DNA from 2 places in the Paenibacillus sp. IHB B 3415 genome. Region 2 is predicted to be linked to the other one. Evidence: riboswitches for the same ligand, from Rfam matches in the RefSeq annotation. Region 2 holds a riboswitch; the other holds the start of a gene.
What was found. A riboswitch is a leader RNA that binds a small molecule or an ion and turns the genes downstream of it on or off. The one in region 2 is predicted to bind S-adenosylmethionine.
Positions count from the first base shown of each region.

Region 1: linked by a shared signal. The riboswitch ahead of metA (homoserine O-succinyltransferase) and the one ahead of QW71_RS28250 (methionine ABC transporter ATP-binding protein) in region 2 are both predicted to bind S-adenosylmethionine.

Region 1 covers NZ_JUEI01000050.1:39,679-43,088, reverse strand. Annotated here, with positions in the region: gene QW71_RS21285 (aminotransferase class I/II-fold pyridoxal phosphate-dependent enzyme) at 1-133, opposite strand, end outside; gene metA (homoserine O-succinyltransferase) at 259-1,176, opposite strand; SAM riboswitch class I at 1,296-1,427, opposite strand; gene corA (magnesium/cobalt transporter CorA) at 1,852-2,787, shown strand; gene QW71_RS21270 (1-phosphofructokinase family hexose kinase) at 2,878-3,410, opposite strand, start outside.
Region 2 covers NZ_JUEI01000075.1:53,756-57,165, reverse strand. Annotated here, with positions in the region: gene QW71_RS28255 (methionine ABC transporter permease) at 1-621, opposite strand, end outside; gene QW71_RS28250 (methionine ABC transporter ATP-binding protein) at 621-1,637, opposite strand; SAM riboswitch class I at 1,736-1,876, opposite strand; gene QW71_RS28245 (Cthe_2314 family HEPN domain-containing protein) at 1,968-2,714, opposite strand; gene QW71_RS28240 (UbiD family decarboxylase) at 2,742-3,410, opposite strand, start outside.

The DNA of each region.
Region 1 (3,410 bases), on a different contig from region 2:
CCGTGCTCTGTCCGAGTCTCGGGTGACGGAATGCCGTCGCGCTGTACACCGGATAATTAATCGCCCCTGTCGCGGGGTCCTCCATCGAACCAATCTGTGCCAGTCTGCTCTCAATTTTCAGTTTCTCGTCCATTTTCATTGCCTCCTAAAAGTTTGTTATAGCATTTGCTTCCCTGAATTTCTTCGTACAAACTGGCTTCGGAAGCATAGGCTATGTGTTGTACGTATAACCATTGCTTCTATATACAAATACAACTTTTAAATAAACGCTCCGATATCGTAGGGTGTCTCCTGGTATACATAGTAATTGAGCCAATTAGCGAATAATAAGTTGGCATGGGCGCGCCAGACGGCCGGCGGTGTACGGGTGGGATCATCTTTTGGATAATAGTGCTTCGGAATCTCTATATCCATGCCCTTGGCGATATCGCGGTCATACTCCCATTTCAGGGAGAACGGATCATATTCTGAATGTCCGGTTACAAAAATCTGCTTGCCGTCATGCGTAGAAACCAGGTACACGCCGGCCTCCTCTGATTCCGCCAGAATCTGCAGATCCGGATTATTCTCTATATCTTCACGGGAGACGTCGGTGTGACGGGAATGCGGCACATGGAATACTTCGTCGAAGCCCCGCAGCAGTTTCACATTATTATGGCTCAGCGTATGCGGAAACACTCCAAAGCATTTATCCGGCAGACTCACCTTACGCACGCCGAAGTGGTGGTACAGTCCTGCCTGCGCAGCCCAACAGATATGCATGGTCGAGGTTACGTTCTGCTTGCTCCACTCAAAAATCACTTTCAGCTCTTCCCAGTAGTTGACATCCTCGAACTCCATTTGTTCCACCGGAGCACCGGTGATGATCAAGCCGTCAAAGCGGCGGTCACTGATTTCATCAAAGGTTTTGTAAAAGCTCTTTAAGTGCTCTGCCGAAGTATTCTTCGAGGTATGGGAGCTGGGATGCAGCAGAACAACGTCCACCTGAAGCGGTGAGTTCCCGATAAGGCGCAGCAGCTGCGTTTCCGTGGTTTCTTTGGTCGGCATCAGATTCAGGATGGCGATCCGCAAAGGACGGATATCCTGATGAAAGGCATGGCTTTCATCCATTACAAAAATATTCTCACCGGATAATACTTCTTTGGCCGGAAGACTGTCGGGAATTTTAATAGGCATTGCTGTTTCCACTCCTTAACTGAAATTAGGTTCCGCTTGGCGGTTAAATCTGATGTAAAACAACGAAAAAAGACCTTTCTCGGGCGAGAAAGGTCATATATCTGCAGTCATATGCGCCTCTCTCATCTGCCAGAGAACTTCCGCCGGACGAATAACGTCCTGCAAAGCTTCCGCAAGAATTAGCACCGTGCGTTCACACGCCGGTTGCCGGGTTTCATCGGGCTAGTCCCTCCACCTGCTCTTGATAAGATTTAGCTGTATTCAGTTGGGGTTATTCCAAAGCATCCGCGGATACTTTTCTTAAAATTCACTTTAAATCATGAACCTCCTTTTCGTCAAGTCCATACAATGCTTAAGGGGCCTGGAGAATGAAAAGAATTTCTCTTGAAAGAGCCATACCCCGGCGTTATACTAGACAAGTGTTTCAACCATAAACGGCGAAAAGAAGAGGTGAGAGAAGAATGGAAGGCGACCCGGGCTCGCGAATAAGCGTGCAGAAAGAACAACCACACAGGATTAACATCAGCTTGCCGGCGGCGGGGGCAGTTCTTCTTCATGCTCTCGGACCGTCTTTTGGCCTTCATCCATGATTGTACCACCGGCCAAGCTGATTTTTTCTCTGTGCTTTAATTAGCATATCCCTGGAGAAGACCAGGGACAGAAGGAGTGAATCAGATGAAAATCCGGCTGGTGAACGCAGGGGTTTTTACGACTATTGACAATATTGAGGATACACTTACCGCACCCGCTGAGGGTTTCTACTGGATTGATGCAGATGCCCAGGATCTCGTTGAGCTTCAGCCTTTGTACAATCTGCATGATCTGGCTGTCGAGGACTGTCTCAGTGAAGAGGATCAGCGCCCGAAGCTGGAGATCTATGAGAGCCATTATTTTATCGTAGTCAACAGCATCCGGTTTGATGACGAGGAAATCTTCCTCCGCGCGCTCAACGTATTCCTGGGCAGACATTTCATCATCACCGTTACGAAGCAGAAGATCCATGAGCTGCGCGTCCTGAAGCCCATTCTGTGGGAGCAGGAGGTCAGTGAGCCGGACCGCTTCCTGTACCTGTTAATCGACCTTGTGGTCGACAACTTCTTCTCGGTCGGTGACCGGATTGAAGCGCGGATTGAGAAGCTGGAGGAGGATATCCTCATGCACACCAAGAAATCGCATCTCAGCGAGATCATCGGTCTGCGCAGTGAAATTCTCTGGCTGAAGAAGATGCTGGGCCCGCAGAAGGAAGTTATCAACACGCTCAACAAAAAAGACCTCCGCCTGATCGACGATCAGCTGCAGAAGTATTTCAGCGATATTTATGAAAATGCGGTCAAGATCTCTGAAACCTTTGAAACGTACCGCGATCTCATGGGCAACTTACGTGAAGCTTATCAGTCCAGTATTGCTAACCGCGCCAATGAAATCATGAGAGTATTTACGGCAATTACTACAATATTCATGCCGCTGACCGTTATTACCGGAATCTACGGTATGAACTTTGACAATATTCCCGAGACCCATTCCCAGTATGGCTATTATGGAGTCATCGCCGTCATGGTGACGCTCGGCTGCGGAATGCTGGTGATCTTCCGCAAGAAGGATTGGCTATGAAACTAAACGGACGAATACGCAGGACGAAGGCACCGGATACCTCTGGGTATAGGGAAGCCTTCGTCTTTTTGGTATATGGCGGCCACAAAACTACATGTGTCCGGCTGCGCCGGTATCCATGCCGGCAAACAACCGCTCCGTATCCTCGCGCTTGCAGAGCTGACGCTCCGGATTCATGACAGCTGCAGCTCCGGAGGCGATGCCGAACTGAACGGCTCTGCGCAGCGGCCAGCCCCGTTCCAGACTGTACACGAGCCCCGCAACCAGACTGTCGCCAGCGCCTACTACACTGAGTACAGGAACTTCAGGTGCGTGCAGATGCTCGCTGCCTTCTCTGGTAATCAGCAGTGCACCGTCCCCGCCCAGTGAGACTACTACTACTTCCGTCCGGCCTTCTTCAATCAGCTGAAGTGCGGCTGCCTTCACTTCCTCATCACCGGTTATCGTATGCCCTACCAATTCTTCAAGCTCACGTGCGTTCGGCTTCAGCAGATATACGCCGGCGTCAGCCGCAAGCTGCAGTGCTTCGCCGGAAGTATCGATGATAACCCTGGCCTTCCAGGGCTTCGCAGCTTCAATGACACGCGCATAGAAATCAGCGGGACAGCCCGGGGGCAGACTGC
Region 2 (3,410 bases):
CAGCTGCACCAGAATAACCATCAGGGCCACCGAGATAATCATGACTTCCTTCTCATAACGGTAATAGCCGTAGCGGATCGCCAGGTCACCCAGACCGCCGCCGCCTATCATCCCGGACATTGCGGTATACGAGACGAGGGTAACAATCGTGATCGTAACACCGGCCAGCAGACCCGGACGAGCCTCCGGCAGCAACACACGCATTACAATCTGTCCCGTGGATGCTCCCATACCCTGCGCCGCTTCGATGATCCCCCGGTCAACCTCCCGCAGTGCCGTCTCTACCAGTCTGGCGAAGAATGGAGCCGCGCCGATCACCAGCGCCGGAATCGTTCCAAGTACACCTATTGAGGTACCCATAATCGACTTGCTGAACGGAATCAGGGCAACCATCAGAATAATAAAGGGAACCGAACGCAGAATATTTACGACGAACGATAATACCGAGTAAACAACCCTGATAATAGTGTTATTAGACTTGCCCCATAAATATAACACAATTCCGAGCGGTAAACCAAGGATAATTGTGAATATTCCTGAAAAAGCTAACATTTTTAGTGTTGCGACCGTGGCATCAAGCATTTCTTCCCAGTTAATCGCGCTAAAATCCAGTCCGCCCATTAAGAAATCACCTCCACATCAAGGCCTTCAGCCGCAAGCTCGGAAAGTGTTGCTTCCACGGCATCGGATGGCCCTTCAAACCGGACGATCAGCTGACCATACGGGACGTCCTTGATAGTAGAAATGGTTCCCTGCAGAATGGCGAAATTAACTCCGGTTCCCTGCGCCACATGGGAAAGGGTCGATTCGTACGTCTTTTGCCCAAGAAAAGTAATTTTGACCGCCTTAGTATATCCGGCATGTACAGCATCAATCGCTTGCCGCAGCGGTCCGTCTGCCTGAGTTTCACTGCGGATGAATTCTTTCGTAACCTCATGCCTCGGTTTCAGAAAAACCTGGGCAACGTCGCCCTGCTCCACAATCCCGCCCCCATGAATGACAGCCACCCGGTCGCAAATGCTCTGAATGACATGCATCTCATGCGTAATCAGCACAATGGTCAAGTGAAATTTCCGGTTAATATCCAGCAGCAGGCGCAGAATTGAATCCGTTGTCTGCGGGTCCAGTGCTGAAGTCGCTTCATCGCATAGCAGAACATCAGGATCGCTCGCCAGAGCACGGGCGATCCCGACCCGCTGCTTCTGGCCTCCGGACAGCTGAGCCGGATATTTGTTCCGGTGCTCCTCAAGTCCGACTAGAGCCAGCAGATCCTGAACCTTCCGCTCAATCTCCGTCTTGGAGGTTCCGGTAAGCCGCAGCGGAAAGGCGATATTGTCATAGACAGTTGCGGAGGAGAGCAGATTGAAATGCTGAAAGATCATCCCGATCTTGCGCCGCTGCTCCTGCAGCTGTCCCTGGCTGAGTGCGGTCAATTCCACCCCATCCACCCATACTTCACCCTCGCTCGGACGTTCCAGCAGATTAATGCAGCGGATCAGCGTACTTTTGCCGGCACCGGAGTGGCCGATCACACCGAATATCTCCCCCTTCTTAATCGACAGGCTTAGTCCGGAAAGCGCCATCGCGGCCTTGCTTCCTTTACCGTATACTTTCGTTAAATCTTTCAGCTCTATCAATCGCCCCGTCCTCCTTCTTCCATGCAATTTATAACAAAAAAGACCTCTTACGATCCGTGCAGATCGGAAGAGGCCGTGTGTGTGAAGTAAACAATGCCGTCTCATCTGCCAAGACCGCAAACCTAGCGGCATTGTAGGAATTAGCACCATGACATTTGCAGGCAGCAGCTAGGCTATGCTGTGTACAAATCGGTTGCCGGGCTTCATCGGGCCTATCCCTCCGCCGCTCTCGATAAGATTATAGTATGAAGTTATATATGCCGTTTCATGTTAGAAGTAAATACTTGCATAAGTATATTAAGTTTCCGGTTCTTTGTCAAAGGTAAGTTTTTACGGCTGTCCGTGCTCTGAACGCTGGCTGGATGCAGCTTTATTCTTGTGCCACTGCTCATTGCTGTACCTGAAGGCAGCCGACAAAGATTTGCACACCATCTCCAGGCTCTGCTTCAAATCCTCCAGATGGCTGTCGAGATCCTCCAGTTGGATTTTGTCATGCAGCCCCTGATGGCGCTGCCAGAGATCATCCGTCATCTCAGCGTTCATGTAGTGAATCTCGGCATTGCGCCGTTTGCGCAGATTCTCTACGGGTTCGCGGTAAGAGTTCCTGATCTTCTCCAGCTCATTGGCCAGCGGGTTGTGCGCGTGAAGCAGCTGAAATTGGCGAAGCACTGTGAAGTAAGAGAAATGTGCTTTGACTTTACCTGTATTCAGATCATATAGACTGTTCAAGACCGTACCCAGCTTGTCCAGCAGGGAGAACACCCGGATGAAGCCGTCCTTATAAAAATACACATACCTGGCGTACTCTCCCTGCTCCATGGGCGACATATCATCCATATAACCGGCAACCACCGACTTCCGGTAAAAGGCGGCGGCGAACCAGCTCTGCTCCAGCTCGTCCAGCGATGAGATCAGACCGCGTGTCCATATCTCCAGCTTGCGGTATTCATGGTCACGGTCTTCATGTGCGTTCATCTCCTTGCGCAGCATGGAGGCGACCTTCGCCATGTTGTCCATGGCTTCGGCCAGTACCCCGCTGTTCTCGCGGGGCGGCTCTCCCAGTAATGTCCGCAGCATATTTGTCCTCCTCAGAATACTTAAGATCTAAACAAGAGGGAAATAACGGTTCCAGTTCCGGTTCACCAGTTCAACCGTGTCCTCATGCGGAACCAGCTCCTCCGGGTACCCCGGCTTCATCCGGGCATCTATTACAATCGGCAGGGAATAGCTGATTGCGTTACGCAGTACATGGGTCTCCGCATAAATATCATCCGCCGGATTAAACCGGGTGAACACTGTCCACAGGAAGGAGGTTTGTGTGCGCACCGCTTCTGCAGCATCGTCCACCAGAACAATCAGCGGCCAGGCTGTACCCTTCTCCTGGAAGGAAGCGGCCAGCCTGACGGGAAGCTCAGGGTCTTCTATATAGGATGCTCCGGAAACAGCTAAACATCCGCCGCAATAGGGCATGGCGCCGGTGATTGCTGGAAGGTGACCCTCCGTGTAGGTTCTGGGCAGCTCACGCACCGGGTTGCCGGTGCCCATCATCACAGCCTTACTGCCATGATTCAGCTTGCGGCCGGTATAGTCAAGGGTATCCATGGAGGTGTTAGCGAAGATCACCAGATCGGATGCCGGATTAAAGCGTTCAAGCACGGTTTCCAGCAGTTTGGGGAAATCCGTAAGCTCAACCGGTTCATTCGTCAGGAGCAGGAATTTCGTTAAGGAGAGCTGCCCTTCCCCCAGGATACGGAAGGCCGAAGCCAGTCCCTC